Regions from separate parts of the Kitasatospora sp. NPDC090308 genome, predicted to be linked through region 1. Evidence: riboswitches for the same ligand, from Rfam matches in the RefSeq annotation. Region 1 holds a riboswitch; each other region holds the start of a gene.
What was found. A riboswitch is a leader RNA that binds a small molecule or an ion and turns the genes downstream of it on or off. The one in region 1 is predicted to bind cyclic di-AMP.

Region 1 (5,387 bases):
AACGCCACCCCGGCCTTGCGGTAGCCGGTCAGCCGGCTGCGGCTCAGGGTGACCGGCTCCCCGGCGAGTTGGTGCTTGAGTGTGGTCACCGCGTAGTCGGACTGCCCGGCGGCGTCGATCAGCAGCCCGTCGAGGACGGTGCCCCGGTCGCGGCCCAGCGCGTGCACCGCGACGCCGCCCGCGGCGTTGCCGTACAGCACCGAGGCGGTGTAGTCGAAGTCGTTCAGGTAGGCGCCGTGCTCGATGCCCCAGCCGCCGTTGTGGTAGGCCGCGTACTGGGTGACGGTGTGGTGGTGCTCGGCGTTCAGCCAGACGAAGACGCCGTTCTCCAGGTTGTTGTGCGCCAGGCAGCGTTCGAAGGTCCAGACGCCCTCGCTGGTCTCCGGCCACTCGTAGCCGGACGCGCCGGTGGCGCCCTGGACGCCGACGGCCACGCAGTCCCGGGCCGAGGAGCCCGTCCCGGCGCCGAGGCTGAACCCGGTGAGCCGGTAGCCGCGCGGGTCGGGCTCGAAGACGGTGCGGGAGGCGACGCAGCCCTCGTAGGCGATGTCGTCGGACGGGCCCTGCGGGGTGCGGGTGTCGATCGGGCCGTCCCACCAGTAGGCGTCCTCCCAGGTCTCGTGGGAGATGCAGCCGCGGAAGGTGATGCCGTGGCTGGCGTGCGGCACGAAGGCGTGGCTGCCGGTGTCGCGGACCACCACGCCCTCGACCACGGTGCCGCGCGAGGTGTCCAGCAGCATGTGGAAGTGCAGCCCGTACCGGCCCAGCACCGCTTCGGTGACCGGCTTCCCCTCCCAGGTGTCCTTGCCGTCGGCGCGCGGGCCGAGCCAGCGCAGCGCGGCGTGCCGGACGTCGGGCGGGCGGCTGGAGGTGAGGTGGACGTGCGCCCGGCCCTGCGCGGTGCCCTCGACCCGGACGTTGCGGCTGAGGTTGAGCACCTCCGCGCCGAAGGTCGCGCCGCCGCCGAGCGCCACCCGGGGGTGGGCGTGCCGCAGCGGGGCGGTCAGGGTGACGGTGGCGCCGTCGACCCGCGCGACGGTCACCAGGTCGTACGCGGTGGAGAAGTCCTCGGTGTCGGGCGGCGCGGTGGGGGTGACGGCCAGTTCGTCGCCGGGCTGCCAGCCCTCGGGGGCGGCGGCCAGCTTCAGCGCGGTGTCGCCGGGCCCGAGGTCGGTGGCGGCCCGGGTCCAGGCGGTGCGGGGGGCGCCGTCCAGGCGCAGGTAGCCCTGGCCGGTGACCCACAGGCCGGTGTCGCTGTCGACGACGGTCATGCCGCCGCCCGCGAAGCGGCGCTCGTCGACGTGCGGGAAGCGCAGGGTGTGGGTGTGCGCGGCGTCGGGGGCCAGCGCCAGGACGCCGCGCACCTCGACGTTGCCCGCGCTGGCCAGGGTCAGCGTCCGGTCCGCGGCGAAGACCAGCGAGCCGCTCCGCTCCACCAGCAGCGAGCCGACCTCGGCGTCGGCGTCCAGCACCACCTTGTCGGTGATCCGCACCGCGCTGCCGGGGCCCGGCGGCTTGCCGCCCCAGCCCTTGGCGTCCGACCACTTGCGGCCGCCGCCGTCCAGCACCGGGGGCGGCACGGAGGGCTGCGGGCTGCCGGACGCGGGCGGCGGGGCGGCGGTGCCGTGCTGGTGGCCGGGCGGCGCGCCGGTGCCGACGCCGAGCGGCCCGGGCCGGGCGGCGGGCTCGTCGGCCCCCGCCAGGGACTGCCGCAGGACCACTCCCCCGCCGAGCGCCGTCGCCGTCCCGACCGCCAGCCAGGTCAGCATCCTGCGCCGCCCGACCGGCGGGCGCCGGTGCCGCGCCGGGGGTTGCTCGCCGTTCCGCTGCTGTTCCACCACGACCGCCTTTCCGGGGCCCGCGACCCAGATTCGTCGGGGGAAGCATAGGCGGAACGACCGCCGGAAAGCGGCCGGTTCCCTTTCGCTTAAGCATTCTGACGTACGGTCAGCCACCTGTTCGACGCCCACGTCGGGGCGCCCCGCACGGCACCCACCGGATGGACATACCGCCCCAACCAGGCAAATGACCCACGCCGAATGCCGCCAAACATGAATATTCACCCACAACTCGACATAGAGCCATAAAACGGACACAAGATCGCTTATCGGCTGACGCCCGGCCAGGTTCCGCCACCCGTCCGGGAGTTCGCCGGACATTCCTTGATCGCCCATTCCGAGCCCTGTGACGCCCGTCACCGGCATTTGCGGATTCCGCTGAATTCCGCTTAATCTCCTGCCCACGTTCGTGGACACACGGACCCAGCTCACCCGGGACGCCGAGTCCTGCCGCCGGGTGGGCCGGCTCATGCACAACGCACCACGGCAGGGGCGGGGGAACCAGGTAAGTCGCCCCGGGCGGTCGAAGGACCGCACGGGGCTTGGGGTGAAGCCGGGCGCACCACACGGTGCGCGCGGCCGGGCAACTCCAGCCCGAATCCGACAGCTCACCTCGCAGGCGTGGGAGAGGAACGCTTCTTCATGCTGCCCATCAGCGCCAAGCGCGCCCGCCGCCTGATCGCCACCACCGGTGTCGTCGGCATCGGACTCACGATCCCCTGCCTGACCGGTGGCGTCGCCTCCGCGGCCACCGTCTCGACCTGGGACAAGGTCGCGCAGTGCGAGTCCAGCGGCAACTGGTCGATCAACACCGGCAACGGCTTCTACGGCGGCCTCCAGTTCACCGCCTCCACCTGGGCGGAGTTCGGCGGCACCGCGTACGCCTCGCGCGCCGACCTGGCCACCAAGGACCAGCAGATCTCCGTCGCCGAGAAGGTGCTGGCCTCGCAGGGCCCCGGCGCCTGGCCGGTGTGCTCGATCCAGGCCGGCCTCACCAAGGGCGGCGCCGCCCCCGAGGTGAACACCTCCGGCTCCGCGCAGACCCAGGCCCCGGCCCAGACCCAGCAGTCGCAGACCCAGCAGCCGCAGGCCCAGCAGTCGCAGCCGCAGTCCGGCGGCAAGGGCAAGTCCCAGCACGGCTGGTCGCAGGGCACGTCGCAGGGCACGTCGCAGGCCCAGCCGCAGGCCGAGCAGAGCGCCCCGGCCGCCACCACCGACCGGGCCGCCGGCACCTACACCGTCGCGGCGGGCGACTGGCTGTCCGCGATCGCGCAGAACCAGCACGTCGACGGCGGCTGGCAGAAGCTGTACGACCTGAACCGCTCGGTCCTCACCGAGGGTCCGGACATGATCTACCCGGGTCAGCAGCTCTCCCTCGGCGGGTCCGCCACCGCGCAGCAGTCGGCGCCGGCCACCAAGCCCTCCGCCACCAAGTCCGCCACCAAGTCCTCCGCCGCCCAGGGCTCGTCCTGGACGAACAACCGCTCCTCCGCCAAGCCGTCCGGCGCCCCGGCGAAGTCGTCGACCGGCTCGACGCAGACCGCCACCGCGTCGACCGCCACCACCGCGGCGACCACGACCGCCGGCACCACCACCACCGCCGCCAAGGCGACCGGTTCCAAGGCCGCCGCGATCGACTTCGCGCTGTCCAAGGTCGGCCAGGCGTACGTCTACGGCGGCACCGGCAACGGCGGCTGGGACTGCTCTGGCCTGACCCAGGCCGCGTTCCGCCAGGCCGGCATCAGCCTGCCGCGCGTCGCCGCCGACCAGGCGGACTACTCGACCCGCGTCTCGCTGGACAGCCTGCAGCCGGGCGACCTGCTGTTCTGGTCGAACAACGGCTCGAACTCGGGCGTCTACCACGTCGCCCTGTACGTCGGCGACGGCAAGTACGTCGAGGCCGCGAACCCGAGCGCCGGCGTCCGCACCGAGACCGTCGCCAACTGGGCCCCCGACTTCGCGGGCCGCGTCTGATCGCGGGCACGACCGCCGCTGCCCCCGGGGACCCTGGTCGGCCCCGGGGGCAGCGGCCTGTCCTCGGCCCGAGAAGGCCCGACGACCGACGACCGACGCCCGGGGAGCAGCACCGTGGCGAAGACGACGATCACGCCGGACGCGGACCCGGCCCTGGAGGTGATGGTGCGCGTCGGCGCCGCCGGCCGCCGGGACGGCGAGCGCCTCCTCCCCGGGCCCCCGCCGCGGCAGAGGGCTGACCCCCCGGCGGGCGACCGGGGCGCCCCGGAGCCCGCAACCTCCGTGACTGTCAAGTAACTTACCGTCTAGTAAGTTTACCGGCGAGTACCTACCCTGGGCGAACCCCCACCCCACCCAAGGGAGTTCGCTCATGGCACACCCCCTCGCCCGGGCCGCCCGCGCCGCCCGCCCATCCGTCGAGGTGCTCCGCACCGGCGGGCGGGTCGTCGAGGCCCGGTCCCCGTACCTGGTGCCACCGCCCGAGGACGGGAGCCTGGGCGACCTGCCGTTCCGCAACGCGGAGGCCGCACCGGAGGCGGTGGTGCTGACGCGCCGTCAACCGGACGGCTCCTGGCGGGACGTGACGGCGCGGGAGTTCGCGGACCGGGTCGCGGCGGTGGCCCGCGGCCTGGTCGCGGTCGGGGTGGGCCCCGGCGCGCGGATCGTGCTGATGTCGCGGACCAGGTACGAGTGGACGCTGCTGGACTTCGCCGCCTGGGCGGCCGGCGCGTGCGTGGTGCCGGTGTACCCGACCTCCTCGGTGGAGCAGGCGGAGTGGATCGTCCGGGACTCGGGGGCGGTGCTGGCGCTCGCGGAGGACGCCGGAACCGCCGAGGTGCTGACCGTCGCGATCGCCCGCACCGGCGGCACGGTCCCGCTGTGGCGGCTGGACGAGGACGCCGTCGGCGAGCTCACCGCCCTCGGCCGCCCCGTCCCCGCCGAGGAGCTGGACCGCCGCCGGAGGGCCCGGGGCCCGGCGGACGAGGCGACGCTGATCTACACCTCGGGCACCACTGGCCGCCCCAAGGGCTGCCTGCTCACCCACGCCAACTTCCTCACCGAGGCGGCGAACTGCCACGCCCTGCTGGGGCCGGTCTTCGAGGAGGCGACCGGCCGGGCGCCGTGCACCCTGCTGTTCCTGCCGCTGGCGCACGTGCTGGGCCGGATGATCCAGGTGACCTGCGTGTACGGCCGGGTCCGGATCGGCCACAGCCCCTCCCTGAAACCGGCCGACCTGCGACCGGACCTGGCCTCCTTCGGCGCGACCTTCCTGGTCGGCGTCCCCTACCTGTTCGAGAAGATCCACCAGTTGGGCCGGGCCGAGGCGCAGGCGAAGGGCGCGGTGAAGGTGTTCGACCGGGCGGCCGCGGTGGCGGTGCGCCACGCCCGGGCCGAGCTGGACGCGCTGGCCGGCGGCCGCCCGGTGCCGCTCCCGCTGCGCCTGGCGCACGGCCTGTACGACGCGCTGGTGTACCGGCGGGTGCGGGCGGCGATGGGCGGCCGGGTGCGGTACGCGATCAGCGGCGGCTCCTCGATCGACCCGGAGCTGCTGCTGTTCTTCGCGGGCGCGGGCGT
Region 2 (5,387 bases), on a different contig from region 1:
CTGCTGGAGGAGCAGGAGCAGTCCGCCGAGAAGTACAACGGCGCCAAGGAGCGGGCCGACCAGCTGCGCAAGCAGGCCGACGACCTGCAGGACCAGGTGGCCCGCGGCCAGGAGCAGTTGACCGAGCTGGCCTCCGGGCTGGCGGCGGTGGCCGGCGACCAGTACCGGCAGGGCGGCGTCGACCCGTCGATGCAGCTGATGCTCTCCTCGAACCCGGACCAGTACCTCACCCAGGCCACCTCCTTCGGGCAGGCGGCCAGCACCCAGGCCGAGACGCTCAAGTCGCTCAAGGACCAGCAGCGCCGCCTGGACCAGCAGAAGCAGGAGGCCTCCCAGGTCCTCCAGGAGCTGGACAGCCAGACCCAGGCGCTCAACGACGCCAAGAACGACGTGAACGCCAAGCTCGCCGAGGCGCAGAAGCTGCTCTCCAAGCTGAACGCCGCGGACCGCGCCTCCATCCTCCGCGGCTCCGGCGGCGGCACCGCCTCGCGCAGCGCCTCCCGGGTCGACCCGTCCACCCTGCCGCCGGCCAGCGGCTACGCGGCGACCGCGGTGGCGGCCGCGCTCGGCAAGCAGGGCTCGGCGTACGTCTGGGGCGCCACCGGGTCGAGCACCTTCGACTGCTCGGGCCTGATGGTGTGGGCGTACAAGCAGGCCGGCGTCTCGCTGCCGCGCACCTCGCAGTCGCAGGGCAGCTACGGCACCAACGTGGGCACCGACTGGCACAACGCGCAGCCCGGCGACCTGGTCATCTACTACGGCGACCGGCACCACGTCGGCATGTACATCGGCAACGGCCTGGTGGTGCACGCGCCGCGCACCGGTGACGTGGTGAAGACGATGAAGGTCGACACCCTGCCGATCTCCACCATCCGCCGGGTCTGACCGGGGCGGGTCGGGTCCGGCCGGGGCTGATCGACGGCCCGGCGAATCGGACAAACGCCTCACCGGGCGACAACTGACGCACTGTGACACGCCCGGGCGGGTCGGGATCCTGCTGTGATCCGTGACACGCCCGGGTGTGGTGTTTTCCGGCCGCAGGGTGAGAATTGCTCCGTGCTGGGTAGTGAACCGATCACGTTCGGTCATAAGTGTCGAGGTATTTGATTCAGAATCAGATTTTTTTCCGACAAGGATTTGAACGGATCACGGATCGGTTACTAGGGTCGTGCTTCGACCACCGCAGTGTCGATCGCCCAAGGGGGGCGGCGGCGGAGGTCGCCGCCGAGTCCGTGACGCAGCGGGCAGACCGTCAACACCGGGTCTGCCGACGGGGATACCCCTGCGGGGGTGCTGTCGAACGGAGCCGGGGAACCACGTTCCCCCGGGGTGAATCGGCGCCGGGCCGACCGCCGCGCGCGGTCGGTGAAGCGCCGTAGGGCATCTCTTCCAGCCCGAACCCGTCAGCTCACCCGGTAGGCGGTGTGAGGAAGAAGGAGTCCGCCTTCGTGGCGTCCCATCGCCGTCCCAAGCCCGTCGGCCGTGCCCGGGTCTCGATTCTCACTGCCACCGCCGCCGCTGCCGTGGCGCTCTCCGCCCAGGGCGGGGCGCACGCCGACCCGGCGCCGACCAAGGACCAGGTCAAGGCCCAGGTCGACGAGCTCAACGAGCAGGCCGAGGTGAAGACGGAGGCGCTCAACGCCTCGGTCGAGAAGCAGCAGGACCTGCAGAAGCAGGTCGGCCAGCTCCAGGACCAGCTCGCCCGGCAGCAGGAGCAGGTGACCTCCGCCCGGGAGTCGCTGGCCGGCATCGCCGCGGAGCAGTACCGCACCGGCACCATGCCGCAGACCATGCAGCTGATGCTCTCCAGCAGCCCGGACACCTTCCTCGGCCAGGCTGGTGCGCTGAACGCGGTCGGCTCCACCCAGGCCGACCTGCTCAAGACCTTCCAGAACGAGCAGGCCAAGCTCGACGCGCAGCGCAAGGAGGCCGAGACCAAGCTCGCCGAACTGGACACCACCACCAAGGCCCTCAAGGCCGACAAGGAGGACGTCCAGGCGAAGCTGGCCAAGGCCCAGGAGCTGCTCAACACGCTGACCCAGCAGGAGCGCGAGCAGCTCGCCGCCGCCGAGGCCAAGGCCGCCGCGGACGCCAAGGCGAAGGCCGACTCCGCGCAGCAGCAGCAACAGCAGCAGCAACAGCAGCGGGCCTCCCGCGACAGCGGCCGGGCGGAGCTGAACGCCCCGGCGTCCTCCAGCTTCTCGGGCAACGCGGTCGGCGCGGCGGCCTCCAAGCTGGGCAGCTGGTACTCCTACGGCGCGGCCGGGCCGAGCACCTTCGACTGCTCCGGGCTGATGCAGTGGGCCTACAAGCAGGCCGGGGTGTCCATCCCGCGCACCTCGCAGGCGCAGGCCGGGGCCGGCACCAGCCTCGGCACCAACATCGCCAACGCCCGTCCGGGCGACCTGATCATCTACTACGGCGACCAGCACCACGTCGGCATGTACGTCGGCAACGGGCAGATCATCCACGCCCCGCACACCGGCGCGCAGGTCCGCTACGAGTCGGCGACCGCGATGCCGATCAACCGGATCGTCCGGATCTGACGCTCCGTCGAGGCCCCGGCCCGGTACCCCGCACGGGGTGCCGGGCCGCTCTCGTTCGGATGCCCGATTAGGGGTCAAATATTCGGTGCTGTCAGGGTTTGGACTGGATCGGTCGGAATCGCTAACCTCTGCCCCCGGGCCCCCGCGAGGACGGCCGTCCGACCGCGGGCGGCGGCGGAGGCCGGCCGCAGAACGGAGCCGTCGCGCGTGTCCGTGCCCCGCCGCACCCCACTGCCCGGCGTCCAGCGCCTCGCCCGCGCCCTGGCGCTCACCGCCGCCGCCACCGGCGCGCTCGGCCTGACCGTGGGCGGGGCCGCCGCGGCCCCGCTCAGCCCCGCCGACCCGCCCAACCGCGGCGAGGTCAAGGCCCGGGTCGACCAGCTCTACGAGGAGGCCGAGCGGGCCTCCGAGCAGTGCAACGCCGCGCTGGAGCAGCAGCGGCGGCTCCAGGCCGAGGCCGGCGCCCTCCAGGACCAGGTCGCCGCCGGGCAGGAGGAGCTCAACCGGATGCGCGGCGACCTGGGCGCCGTCGCCGCCGCCGAGTACCGGTCCCAGGGCATCGACCCCGCCGTCCGGCTGATGCTCGACCAGGACCCGGCCGGCTACCTGACCGGCGCCCGCTCGCTCGAACAGGCCACCGCCCGGCAGGGCGACCGGCTGCGCGAGCTGGCCGAGCGGGCCCGGCGGCTCGACGAGCGGCGGCACGAGGCCGGCGCCAAGCTCGACGAGCTGGAGCAGGCCAGGCAGCGGCTGTCCGCCGCCAAGGACGAGGTCCGCGAGCGGCTGGCCAAGGCCCAGCGGCTGCTGAACGGCCTCGCCCCCGCCGAGCGGGCCCGGCTGACGGCCGACGACGCCCGGGCGGCCCGGCAGCGCGCCACCCGCGGCACCGACCGGATCGACCTCGGCGACCAGCCGCCCTCCTCCGACCGGGCCGCCGCCGCGCTGGCCGCCGCCATCTCCAAGATCGGCTCCCCCTACGTCTACGGATCGACCGGCCCCGGCACCTTCGACTGCTCCGGTCTGATGTACTGGTCGTGGCGGCAGGCCGGAGTGACCCTGCCGCGGACCTCGCAGGGACAGGCCACGGCCGGCCGGCGGGTGAGCCTCGCCGAAGCCCGGCCCGGAGACCTGGTGATCTTCTACAGCGACAGGCACCACGTCGGCATGTACGCCGGCGGGGGCGTCGTCGTGCACGCCCCCTACCCCGGGGCCCGGGTCCGCTACGAGAGCGTCGGCGCGATGCCGGTCAACACGGTGGTGCGGGTCTGAGCCTCGTCGACGAGCCCCTGGTCACCGACCCGGCGACGGCCACCGGGCCGGGCCGGGCCGGTGCTCCGCTGTCCCGGCGGGCCGCCCTGCTGCTGGCCGCCGCCGGGGCCGCCCAGCTCTCGCTCCCGCCGGTCCGGCCCGCCCGGTCGGCCCCCGCCGCGCCGCCCGCGCCGCCGCCCGGGCTGCGGGAGACCGCCGTACGGCTGCTGGAGCAGCGGGCCCGCGCGGTGGCCGGCCGGGACACCGCCGGGCTGCTGGCGGGCTCCGCGGACGGCGCCGAGGAGGCCGACCGGGACCTGCTGACCCGGACCGCCGGGCTGCGCTTCGCCGCGTACGCGCTGAAGCTGACCTCCTTCGCCGAGCCGCCCGCCGACGCGGACCGGGTGCGGGTCGGCGCCGAGCTGGGCTACCGGCTGGCCGGGGTGGACGACTACCCGGTGCTGCTGGAGCGGCAGGTCGAGCTGGTGCGCGAGGCGGCCGGCTGGCGGGTGGCCCGGGAGGTGCCGACCGGCGCGGCCGCGCCCTGGGACCTGGGCACCGTCCGGACCGCGGAGGGCAGGCGCGGCCTGGTGCTCGGCCTCGGCGAGGCGGCGGAACTGGCCGCGCTGGCCGAGCTGGCGGACCGGGCGGTGCCCGCGGTGGAGGCGGTCTGGGGGCCGTTCACGGGCCGGCTGCTACTCGAACTGCCGCTCACCGAGCAGCAGTTCGCCCGCCGGATGGACGTCTCCGCGGACGCCTACCAGGGCATAGCGGCGGTCACCCTGGCGGTCGGCGGCGCCCCCGTGCACGCCCCCGCCGACCGGATCGTGGTCAACCCCGACGCGTACCGGCAGCTCAGCGAACTCGGCCGCCGGGTGGTGGTCACCCACGAGGCCACCCACGTCGCCACCCGGGCCGACACCAGGTCCTGGACGCCGCTGTGGCTCTCCGAGGGCGTCGCCGACTACACCGGCTACCGGGACGCCGGACGCACCGCCCGGCAGATCGCCCCCGAGCTGGCCAAGGACGTCCAGGCCGGGCGGCTGCCCGCCGCGCTGCCCGCCGACGAGGCGTTCACGGCCGGTGCGGTCGGCATCGCCCAGGCCTACGAGCTGGCCTGGCTGGCCTGCGACCTGATCGCCCGCCGGTACGGGCAGGACCGGCTGGTGGCGCTCTACCGCACCGTCGGGGCCTTCGGCGAGGGTGGGCTGGAGCGCGCCATGAAGGCCCAACTCGGGATCGGGGTCGCGGAGTTCACCAAGGACTGGACGGCCGAGGTGGCCCGGCTCCGGAGCTGATCCGGGCCGATCCGGGCTGAGCCGGGCTGAGCCGGGCGGGGCCGGGCGGGGCCGGGCTGGGCCGGGCAGGGTGCCGCGCTCAGGCGTCGAGTGCCCGCTCCAGGCCGGGCGCGTCCAGGAACGCGGTGTGGGTGCCCGCGACGGTGCAGGTGTACGCCCCGGCCACCGCGCCGGCCCGCATGCACTCCTCCGCCGGGCGGCCCGCCAGCCGCCGGTGCAGGAAGCCGGCGACGAAGGCGTCGCCCGCGCCGTTGCTGTCCACGACCGGGGCGCCCGGGTCGACCGCCGGGAAGTG
Region 3 (5,387 bases), on a different contig from region 1:
GGGCCACCAAGGTCGAGATGGCGCAGAAGGTGCTCTCCGTGCTGGACCGGGCCGGACTGGTCGGCCGGACCAACCGCTGGCTGCTGCGTGCCGCCGGCGTGCTGGCCTGAGCCGACGGCCGGACCGACCGCCCGCCGATCCGCTCGTCCGACCATCCGACTCGACCGGAGCGGGGGGCGGCCGACGGAAGCGGTGACCGTGCGGTGCCGTTGCGGTCTTCCGGTGTTCGAGTGGCGCGGATACAGTGCGTCGTCACCGAACTGCCGGGGGGTCCGTTCATGCGTCGCACCACGGGTGGCACAGCCGCCGCCACCGCCACCGCCGTCCTGCTGCTGGGCGCCCTCGCCGGATGCGGCGGGCCGTCGCCCGCCGGGGACCGGGCCGCCCCCACCGCCGGGGGCGGTTCGGCGTCCGCCGCAGCCACCGGACCGGCCGCGCCGACCAGTTCGGCGCCCGCCGGGTCGGGGAGCGGGGCTCCGCAGGACCCCGCCGCGACGGCCTCCGGCGCGAGCCCGGGCCCCGGTCAGGGGGCCGGGGCGGGGAGCGGCATCACGGTGGCGTTCGCCGGGGACGTCCACTTCGAAGGGCGGACCGCCGCCCGGCTCGGCGCCGCCAAGGCCGACACCGCGCTCGGCCCGATCTCCGGCACGCTCTCCGCCGCCGACCTGGCGGTGCTCAACCTGGAGACCGCGATCACCGGCCGCGGCAAGGCCGAACCCAAGACCTACACCTTCCGCACCACGCCCAAGGCGCTCGGCGCGCTCAAGGACGCGGGCGTCGACGTGGTCTCCCAGGCCAACAACCACGCCGTCGACTTCGGCCCCGACGGCCTCGCCGACACCCTCGCCGCCAAGGCCGCCTCCCCAGTGCCCGTGATCGGCATCGGCAAGGACGCCGAGGAGGCGTACGCCCCGTACCTGACCACCGTGCGCGGCGTGCGGGTCGCCGTCCTGGCGGCCAGTCAGGTCGACGAGATCACCAACCAGAAGTGGCGGGCCGGCGCGCACAAGCCCGGCATCGCGTCCGCCCTCGACGAGACCGCGCTGCTGCGGGCCGTGGCCGGGGCGAAGGCGCAGGCGCCCGTGGTCCTGGTCTACCTGCACTGGGGCGACGAGGGCGTGGCCTGCCCGACCCGTGCGCAGACCTCGCTGGCCAAGAAGCTCGCCGACGCCGGAGCGACCGCCGTGGTCGGCACCCACGCCCACACCATGCTCGGCGCGGGCATGCTCGGGAACACCTACGTGGCGTACGGCTTCGGCAACTTCCTCTGGTACGGCACCTCGAACTACACCGCCTCCGACGAGACCGGCGTCACCACGATCACCGTCACCGCCGACGGCCGCGTCACCGGCGAGACCTTCACCCCCGCCCACATCGACGGCCGCGGCGTGCCCGTCCCGCAGAACGGCAGCGCCGCGAAGGCCGCCCAGCAGCGCCGCGACGGCCTGCGCGGCTGCACCGGACTGGCCGCCGTCCCGAAGTGACGGCGGCCGGTCCGGGCGTCCGTCAGCCCAGGTCCAGCACCTGGCCGGGCCGGATCAGGTCCGGGTTCTCGCCGATCAGCTGCTGGTTCGACTTGTAGAGCTCGGACCAGCCGCCGCCCACGGCGTTGCTGCGGGCGATCGAGGCCAGCGTGTCGCCGGGGCCGACGGTGTACGGCTGCGCGGACGGGGCCGGGGACGCTGCCGGAGCCGGGGCCGCCGGGGTGGTCGGGGCCGCCGGGGTGGTGGACGCGTCCGTGGGCGCGGTCGTGCCGCTGCCCGCGCCCGGGGCGGTGGTGGTGCCGCCGCCGGGCGACGCGTCCGGGGTGCTGCCGGTGCCGGTGCCGGTGGACGGGCCGGGCGACGGGGTGACCGGGAGGGTGGGCAGCAGGCCGCCCCCGTTCCCGTCGTTGGTGCCGGTGCTGCCGTCGGTGGGCGTGTTCGGGCTGGGCGAGGCGGTCGGGTCGGTGGGGTCGCCGGGAGCGGCCGGGTCGGTGGGGGGGACCGGCGGGACGGTCGGGGTGGCCGAGGCGTCCGGGGCGTTCGGGGTGTTCGGGGTGGGGACGGTCGGGTCCGGGGTGGTCGTGGTCGGCGCGCTCGGGTGCGGCTGGGGGTGCGTCAGCTGCATGTAGCGCTCGTACAGGCTCTGGTGGCTGGTCCAGAACCAGGCGCCGTTCTTCTCGTACCAGTACACGTGCGAGACCGGGTCGTAGCCGGGCAGGCCGGAGAACACCGGCGTGCTCTTCCCGTCCGGGACGGTGCTGCCGTCCGGGGCGGAGTTGACCGCCGCGACGCCGCGCGCGCCGCGCAGCGAACCCGTCTCGTCCGCCGAGTCGTTGTCGTCGACCACGCCCGGCGCGCTGGCGGTGTTCAGGCCCGCGTCGTCCGCGCACGCCGACCAGGGCGAGGGGCCCTCGGTGGCCAGGATGCGTTCGGCGACGGCGATCTGCTGGCTGCGGGTGGCCCCGTTCGGCAGCGCCGAGTACTGGGTGCCGCCGTAGTCGTTCCAGCGCTGGGCGGTGATCCCCAGGCCGCCGTAGATGCCGTTGCCCGCGTCGGAACTCCAGTTCCCTCCGCTCTCGCAGTCGGCGACCCGGTCCCAGACCGCGCTGGGGGCGGCGTGTGCGCCGGTGACGGCGAGCAGCGGCAGGGCGATGCCGACACCGGCCACGCCGGCCGCCGCGATCGCCCGCTCGGCCGCCTTCTCCGCCGGACCCTGCCGGCGGTGGCGTCCCGAACCCGTGAAGAGCATGCGAGATCCTCTCCGCACGCCTACGGGGTGAGCTGTCGGGTTCGGGCCGGGAGGGAGGCCCGGCCGTCGCGCCCCGGTCACCCGGTGCGGACGGCTTCACCCCTAGCCGTGGGGGACGGCAACAATCGTGGTTCCCCCGTCCCTGCCCAAGGGTCTTGGTGGTCGACCCGCAGCGCGGTGGACAGGGCTCGGCGTTGTCGCGTGCGGGGGCCCGGCGGTGCGAGCCGGGGCGAGCCTATTCACTCGAACGTGGCAATCACAAGCGCGTCGCGCCCGGATCACGCCCTCGTCACGTCGGGTCCTGCGTGGTGTGTGGACGACCTGTTGACGGGAGATCGGGCGGGAGGACGAGGGGAGGGCCGGCGGATCGGTGGGAGAAGTCTGGCCGATCGGTGGGATTGGGGTGGGAGGGAGCGGGGAAGGCCGGTGCTCCGACGGGGTGGTGTCGGCGGCTCTCGCCCGCCAACTGCCTTTGAGGGTAGTCGAGTTGGGTGCAAACGGTGCATTCGGCGCGTTGCGGATAAATGATGCGACAGGGGGTCGGCGGGCTTCCTACGATCGCCCTGCTCGCTGTTCCGGTGGGCGCGTGGCCGGGTCCGTCGAGTTCGTCGGGTCCGACAGGTCCGACAGGTCCGTCAGGTCCGTCAGGTCCGTCGAGTCCGTTGGGGAGGTTCCGTGGGTGCCCTGATTCCTGAAGTGCTCCGCACCGAGCGCCAGTTCGCCAGGCTGTTCGTCGGCCAGTCGCTGTCGACCCTGGGAGACCGGGTGTCGTTCGTGGCGCTGCCCTTCGCCGTGCTGTCGATCGGCGGCTCGGCCGTCGACGTGGGGCTGGTGACGGCCGCCGGGCTGCTCCCGCTGCTGGTGTTCACCCTGGTCGGGGGCGTCTGGGCGGATCGGATACCGAGACGGCGGATCATGCTGGCCTCCGACCTGCTGCGGTGCGCCGTCCAGGCGGCCGTCGCGGTGCTGCTGCTCACCGGCACCGCCCGGGTCGGGCTGCTGGCGCTGCTGATGGCGCTGTTCGGGGTCGCGGACGCCTTCTTCCTCCCCGCCTCCACCGGGTTGCTGCCCCTGCTGGTCCCCGCCGATCGGCTGCGCGAGGCGAACGCGCTGAGCGGGTTCGTCCAGTCGACGGGCCTGGTGGTCGGCCCGGCGCTGGCCGGTCTGCTGATCGCGGCGGTCGGCCCGGGGGGTGCGCTGGCGATGGACGCCGCGAGTTTCGCGGTCAGTGCCGCGGTGCTGGCCCGGCTGGGCGCGGTCGACGGCGCGGTCGCGGCGGGCGGCGTCGACGGCGCCGGCGGCGGGGCCGAGCGGGGCGAGCGGCCCGGGTTCCTGGCCGAGCTGCGGATCGGCTGGCAGCAGGTGCGCAGCCGGACGTGGGTGTGGTCGAGCATGCTCGCCATGGCGGTCTACCACGTCGTGGTGCTGCCCTCGGTGTTCGTGCTCGGGCCGGTGCTGGCGCAGCGCGAGTGGGGCGGCGCCAACGCCTGGACGGTGGTGGTGATCGCCTTCGGCCTCGGTTCGATCGTGGGGGACGTGTGCTCCTACCGGTGGAAACCGGTCCGCCCGATGGCCGTCGCGGCGGTGGCGATGGCGGTCGCCTCCTGCCAGGCCGCGATCATCGGCTCCGGTGCGCCGGTCTGGGTGATCGCCGCCCTGGAGGCGGTCACGGGCGTGGGCGTGTCCCTGCTCTTCGTGCTCTGGGAGACCTCGCTCCAGGTGCACATACCGGAGCGGGTGCTCTCCCGGGTCAGCTCCTACGACCACCTGATCGCCGTCGCCCTGATGCCGCTCGGGCTGGTGCTGGCCGGTCCGCTCTCCGAGAGCCTCGGCGTGCGTCCCACGCTGTTCGGGATGACCGCCCTCGCCGTCCCGGTCGCGTTCGTCCTGCTCGCGCTCCCCGCGGTCCGTCACCTGCCGGCGAGCCGGCCTCCCGAGCCGGAGCCCGAGCCGGCGGCCGGACTTGGACCTGAGCCGGAGCCCGCGCCCGGGGTCCGGACGGCGGCGGGGACGGTGGCGGGAGCCGCCGGGCGCCGGGAGCCCGTTCCGGAAGCGGAGGCGGCGCTGTGAGCGTGACCCACGGCTGACCACCGGCCCACCACAGCGCGCCGCGCCCAGCCCGGTCGCGGCCGGGGCGACCGGACCGGCGGCTGCGGCGGTGGCTGTGTGGCGGTGGTCAGCGGGAGGGGATCAGCGGTATTCGCAGAGGTAGGCCGTGTCGATCGAGACCTGGAGGTGGAACTTGCTGTCACCCGGAACGGAGAAGTGCTCACCGGCGGAGAAGGTCCGCCAGTCGTCGGTGCCGGGGAGCTTCACGGTCAGGGCGCCGCTGACCACGTGCATGACCTCCGGGGCGGCGGTGCCGAACTCGTACTCGCCGGGGGCCATCACGCCGACGGTCGCCGGGCCGTCGGCCGAGGTGAAGGCGACCGACTTGACCGTGCCGTCGAAGTATTCGTTGACCTTGAGCATGCGCGTTCTCCTGCGGAAGGGGTGCGGAACGGCGGCCGGCGCGTCGCGCGCCCGGCCGCGGCGGGGGCGAGCCTATCGGCGCGAGCAGCTCGGTTGCCGGGAGCGTCCGCTGGTTGGTCACCGGCCGACGGTGGCCCCCGCCGCCGTCGGGCCCGTCTCCGCCGCAGGTCGGAACGCGGCGC
Region 4 (5,387 bases), on a different contig from region 1:
CGTCGCCGCCGGCGGCGTGCGGTGCCATCGGGCCAGGCATCTGCATCTGCGGGAACGTCACTTAGCCACCTGCTCAGTCGATCTGCGTGTGTGTCGCTGTCCACCGACCCTAACGCGCAGGCCCCGCCGCTGAATCCCCCACGCAGAACTGTTCGCTGTGAGCGCAGGGTGAGCGGGCCGAACGCGCGGGGCACGCGAACGGGCCCGGACGCCGTGCGGCGTCCGGGCCCGTCCCCGGTGCGACTTCACCGTCGGTGGCCGACGGTCACGGGGCTCAGGCCCCGGCGGACTCCTCGGAGGTCTCCTCCGCGGCGGCCTCGGTGGACTCGGCGGCCTCGGTGGTCTCCTCCTCCTCGTCCTCGAAGGAGACGGTCTCGCCGTTGGTGTCGGTCACCTTGGCGGCCTCGACCACCAGGGCCAGCGCCTTGCCGCGGGCGACCTCGCCGACCAGCAGCTGCACCTGGCCGCCCTGGACGACCTGCTGGGCGAACTGGTCCGGGGTGAGGCCGGAGCCGGCGGCGCGGCGGATGAGGTGCTCGGTGAGCTCCTCCTGGTTGACGCCCAGCTCCTCGTTCTTGACGATCTGGTCCAGCACGAACTGGGTCTTGATGCCCTTCTTCGCCTGCTCCTCGGTCTCCTTCTCGTAGTCCTCGCGGGACTTGTCCTGGGAGGCGAGGTAGGTGTCGAGGGTCAGGCCCATCGGCTCCAGCTGGTGGTGCTCCAGGTTGTGCTTGCGGGTGCCGATCTCGTCCGCGAGCAGCTTCTCGGGGTAGTCCATCTCGACCCGCGAGAGCAGCTCGTCGAGGACCTTCTCCTGGGCCTGGGTGGCCTGGTCGAACTCCTTCATCCGCTCGAGGCGCTTGACGGAGTCGGCGCGGAGCTCCTCGAGGGTGTCGAACTCGCTCGCCAGCTGGGCGAACTCGTCGTCCAGGGCCGGGAGTTCCTTCTCCTGGACGGCGGTCACGGTGACGGTGACCTCGGAGTCCTTGCCGACCTGGGTGCCGCCCTTGAGGGTGGTGGTGAAGGTCTTGGACTCACCGGCGGACAGGCCGATCACGGCCTCGTCGATGCCGTCCAGCAGGCGGCCGGAGCCGATCTCGTAGCTCACGCCGGTGGCGGTGCCGTCCTCCGGCACCTCACCGTCGACCTTGGCCTCCAGGTCGATCACCACGATGTCGTTCTCGCCGGCGGCGCGCTCGACGTCCTTGACGGAGGCGAAGCGCTCGCGCAGCTGCTCCAGCGACTTCTCGACGTCCTCGTCGCCGACCTCGATCGGGTCGACCACGACGGCGATCTCGGAGAACTCGGGCAGGGTGACCTCGGGGCGCACGTCGACCTCGGCGGTGAACTTGAGGTCCCCGCCGTCCGCCAGGTTCTCGACACCCTCGATCTCGGTGATGTCGGGCTGGCCCAGAACGTCGATCTGGCCCTCGTCGACGGCCTGCGTGTAGAAGCGCGGAAGCGCGTCGTTGACGGCCTCCTCCAGCACCGCGCCACGACCGAAGCGCTGGTCGATCACCTTGTTCGGGATCTTGCCCTTGCGGAAGCCCGGAACGGTGACCTGCTGGTTGATCTTCTTGTACGCCGCGTCGAGGCTGGGCTTGAGCTCCTCGAAGGGCACCTCGACGGTGAGTCGAACCCGGGTGGGGTTCAGAGTCTCGACGGCGCTCTTCACGGTTGGGTCTCCTAGGGGGCTTGCGGTCAGGGCGATAGGCGGTTGGGGCTGCATTGCTGTCCGTACTACCGCCAGCGATCCATCCTACCGGTACCACGAAAGCGGCTGTGCCCGGCACCGGGGGCCGGGAGCCCGGGGGGCCCGGAACCACGGCGGCGGAACCACGGCGGCGGGGCGCGACGACGACGGGGCCGCAACGACAACAGGGCCCCGCCCGCCGACGAGACCCTGCCGCACGCGGTCGGGGTGACCGGATTCGAACCGACGGCCTTCCGCTCCCAAAGCGGACGCGCTACCAACCTGCGCCACACCCCGTGGTGCCGAGCAGAAGAGTACACGTCGACCCGCCCCCGACCGGGGCGATATCGACGAGCCGGGGACGAGCCGACAACGGGAAGGAGTGTGCAATCCACCGACCCGACCAGGTACGCTGGGCCAGTCCTCACCACCGCACGGTGGCGGAGGGCGCTTCCCTGCGGGTGTAGCTCAATGGTAGAGCCCCAGTCTTCCAAACTGGTCACGCGAGTTCGATTCTCGTCACCCGCTCCACGAGGCCGACGGCCCCGACCGCCCAGCGGTCGGGGCCGTCGCCGTTCCCCCTCCGGCGCACCGGCCCCGCGCTCCCGCCCCGCGGACGGCCCGGAGGCCCCGCGCGGTGGGTCGCGCGGGGCCTCCGGGGGGTGGTGCCGGGGATCAGACGTTGACGCCGTGGGCCGCCAGGTAGGCGACCGGGTCGATGTCGGAGCCGTAGTCCGGGGTGGTGCGGATCTCGAAGTGCAGGTGCGGGCCGGTGACGTTGCCGGTGGCGCCGGACAGGCCGATCTGCTGCCCCGCCGTCACGGACTGGCCGGCCGAGACGGAGATCGAGGAGAGGTGCGCGTACTGGGCGTACTTGCCGTCGGCGAGCTTGATGACGACCTGGTTGCCGTAGGCGCCGCCGTTGCCGGCCGAGACCACGGTGCCGTTGGCGATCGCCTTCAGGCTGGTGCCGGTGGAGACCGGGAAGTCGATGCCGGTGTGGTAGCCGCTGGACCAGCTGGAGCCCGCCACCTTGTAACCGGTGGTGACGCTGCCCGGCGCGGGGGCGACGTAGCCGGAGGAGGAGCTCGCGGCGGAGCCGGCGCTGCTCGAACCGGTGGAGGCGGTGGCGGTCGACGACTTCGCCGAGGACGACTTCTCGGTCTTGGCCTCGACCTTGGCCGGGGCCGGAGCCGGGGTCTCGGCCTTCGCCTTGGCCGGGGCCTCGGTCTTGGCCTGCGCCTTCGGGGCGGCGGCGGTGGCCGCGGCGTCCGAGGAGGTGGTGGCCGAAGTCGCCGGGGCGGCCTGGCCGTTGACGCTCAGCTGCTGGCCGGGGTAGATCAGGTTCGGGTTGCCGCCGATGACCGAGCGGTTGTCCTGGTAGAGCTTCTCCCAGCCGCCGTCCACGTTCTTCGCGGTGGCGATCTTCGAGAGGGTGTCGCCGGCGGCGACCTTGTAGGTCTGCGCGGCGGCGTCACCGGCGGGGTGGCCGGTGGTGTCGGCGACGGGGGTGGCGTCGACCGAGACGTTGGCCCACTGGCGGCCGCCGTCCTGGTGGTCGGCGGTGCCGTGCGCGGAGGCGGCGGAGACCGGGAGGCCGACCGCGGCACCCACCACGCCGGCGGCGATGGCGATGCGGGCGATGGTGGTCAGGCGCGGCTTGCGGTGCTTGCCCTGGACGGACATGAAGCTGTTCCTCTCCGACGCCTACGAGGTGAGCTGTCGGGTTCGGGCGAGAGTTGCCCGGCCGCGTCTCCGCGGCTTCACCCCGAGCCGTCCCGTGCGTTCCGGGCCCGGCGTACTACCTGTGGTTCCCCCGCTCCTGCCGTGGCGTGGTGTCTGGTCGGCACCGAACGGCGGCAGGACTAGGCGTTCCGCTCGATGGCCAGCCCGGCCGATGTCCGGGCTGCGGAGGAAGCAAAACCCACGGCTCGCGGAGCTGGCAAGCGCCGAAGAGCCCCGTTCCCGTGATCGGGAGGGGGCTGACGGTACGCCAGGTCACGCTCCGCCGACGACGGGCTGCGGTGCGCGTACGGGATCATGACGGTGCGCCCACGAACCGCACACAGCGGGCGACGTCGGCCACTGCGTGCACCTGGGCGCTGACCTGGCGTGACGGGTCGGGTGAGCCTGGTCACCCGCGGGCAGCGGTGCGGTCCGGAACGGGGGTGCCCCCGCCCGTCGGAACGTGCTCCCCGAGGCCGGACGGGGTGGTCAGCCCGCGATGCCGGAGATGGCCTTGGAGATCGAGTTGAGGAACTGCTGGATCGGCCCGGCCATGGTCGACTGGCTGAGCATGAATCCGAACAGCGCGGCGATGATGGCGTGTCCGCCCTTCAACTGCTTGTTGCGGATGAAGATGAAGACGATGACGCCGAACAGGACAAGGGCGGAGACGGAGAAGGCCACCGGGACTCACTTCCTCGATTCATGGCGGGGGTTCAGGTCGGAACCGGCGACGGCTCCAGGCGGAAACCGGCCCCTGCCCCCCGTGTCCCCACCACTCCATCCGGACTCAGTGTGGTCGCTCGTGCGGACTGCGTAAAGGACTTGCCCCGTCACCGGGGGCCCCAACCCGGGTGGTGGGACTGATTTTCGCCGACCGCGACGATAGCGGACGGGTCCTGACGGGGCGTCGGCGGGAGGCGGTTCGCGGCAGCTGCCGCGGCAAACCGGCAGGCAGACCGGGTCGGTGCCCACCGGCCGGGTATGCCAGGGGAATTGGCCGAAGATCAACGTCGGGGTTTGACACTCCGTGGGCGCTCCGTGCTCACCGCGCCCGCCGCGTCCGCGCCCGGCGGGGTCAGCGGCGCCAGACCAGCAGCACCGCCCGGTCGTCGTTGACGTGCTTGGCCACGCTGTCGATCAGCCGGACCGCGGCCCCGGGGCGCCCGGCCGCCGGGATGGTGGCGACCAGCCGGTCGGCCTCGCCCATCAGCCGGTCCATGCCCTCGCCCAAGTCCCGGCCGGGGATCTCCACCATGCCGTCGGTGCAGAGCATCAGCACGTCGCCGGGGCCCAAAGTACCGCGCGCGCCCTCGAACTTGGCGCCGTCGTAGACGCCGAGCAGCGGGCCCTCGGCCTCCTTGACCTCCCAGTGGCCGGCCCCGGCCAGCCGGTGCATGCCGGGCAGGTGCCCGGCGGAGAGGAGTTCGTACTCGCCGGTGTCCAGGTCGAGGACCAGGTGGACGGCGGTGGCGAAGCCCTCCTCCCAGTCCTGGCGCAGCAGGTAGCCGTTGGCGGCGGGCAGGAAGTCGTGGGCGGGCAGCGAGCCGAGCAGCCCGCCGAAGGCGCCGGAGAGCAGCAGGGCGCGGCTGCCGGCGTCCATGCCCTTGCCGGAGACGTCGGCGAGGACGACTTCGAGCACCGGGCCGGTGCGGGCGGCGACCATGAAGTCGCCGGAGAAGGACTGGCCGCCGGCCGGGCGGAGCGCGGTGTCGGTGTGCCAGCCGTCGGGCAGCTGCGGGACGCGGCCCTGGACCCGGATCCGTTCGCGCAGGTCGAAGAGCATGGTGGAGCCGCCGCGCCAGGGCACGCCGATCCGGCGGCGGAACTGGGCGACCAGCAGTCCGGCGACGCCGACCGCGCCGACCACCAGGGCGGCGCCCGGGGTGACGCCGTGGGCGTACGCCTCGGGCTGCCGGCTGGCCACCCGCTCGCCGGTGTGCACCAGGGACTCGGTGATCAGCCCGGC

Region 2: it holds a riboswitch for cyclic di-AMP, as region 1 does, so the genes downstream of both, ACIQVD_RS01880 (NlpC/P60 family protein) here and ACIQVD_RS32110 (transglycosylase family protein) in region 1, are expected to answer to the same signal.
Region 3: it holds a riboswitch for cyclic di-AMP, as region 1 does, so the genes downstream of both, ACIQVD_RS25665 (transglycosylase family protein) here and ACIQVD_RS32110 (transglycosylase family protein) in region 1, are expected to answer to the same signal.
Region 4: it holds a riboswitch for cyclic di-AMP, as region 1 does, so the genes downstream of both, ACIQVD_RS03760 (peptidoglycan DD-metalloendopeptidase family protein) here and ACIQVD_RS32110 (transglycosylase family protein) in region 1, are expected to answer to the same signal.

What each region holds. Positions count from the first base shown of each region.
Region 1 is NZ_JBIVXY010000023.1:12,233-17,619, forward strand. Features, by position in the region: gene ACIQVD_RS32105 (hypothetical protein) at 1-1,838, opposite strand, end outside; cyclic di-AMP (ydaO/yuaA leader) riboswitch at 2,306-2,475, shown strand; gene ACIQVD_RS32110 (transglycosylase family protein) at 2,481-3,812, shown strand; gene ACIQVD_RS32115 (AMP-dependent synthetase/ligase) at 4,183-5,387, shown strand, end outside.
Region 2 is NZ_JBIVXY010000001.1:438,201-443,587, reverse strand. Features, by position in the region: gene ACIQVD_RS01885 (C40 family peptidase) at 1-885, shown strand, start outside; cyclic di-AMP (ydaO/yuaA leader) riboswitch at 1,285-1,438, shown strand; gene ACIQVD_RS01880 (NlpC/P60 family protein) at 1,449-2,546, shown strand; gene ACIQVD_RS01875 (NlpC/P60 family protein) at 2,754-3,815, shown strand; gene ACIQVD_RS01870 (hypothetical protein) at 4,043-5,092, shown strand; gene ACIQVD_RS01865 (carbohydrate kinase family protein) at 5,172-5,387, opposite strand, start outside.
Region 3 is NZ_JBIVXY010000013.1:29,503-34,889, reverse strand. Features, by position in the region: gene ACIQVD_RS25675 (diiron oxygenase) at 1-110, shown strand, start outside; gene ACIQVD_RS25670 (CapA family protein) at 279-1,484, shown strand; gene ACIQVD_RS25665 (transglycosylase family protein) at 1,507-2,733, opposite strand; cyclic di-AMP (ydaO/yuaA leader) riboswitch at 2,737-2,904, opposite strand; gene ACIQVD_RS25660 (MFS transporter) at 3,409-4,803, shown strand; gene ACIQVD_RS25655 (pyrimidine/purine nucleoside phosphorylase) at 4,924-5,205, opposite strand.
Region 4 is NZ_JBIVXY010000001.1:864,025-869,411, forward strand. Features, by position in the region: gene ACIQVD_RS03740 (ATP-dependent Clp protease proteolytic subunit) at 1-40, opposite strand, end outside; gene tig (trigger factor) at 275-1,675, opposite strand; tRNA gene ACIQVD_RS03750 (tRNA-Pro) at 1,917-1,990, opposite strand; tRNA gene ACIQVD_RS03755 (tRNA-Gly) at 2,151-2,224, shown strand; gene ACIQVD_RS03760 (peptidoglycan DD-metalloendopeptidase family protein) at 2,369-3,379, opposite strand; cyclic di-AMP (ydaO/yuaA leader) riboswitch at 3,385-3,536, opposite strand; gene ACIQVD_RS03765 (hypothetical protein) at 3,908-4,102, opposite strand; gene ACIQVD_RS03770 (PP2C family protein-serine/threonine phosphatase) at 4,497-5,387, opposite strand, start outside.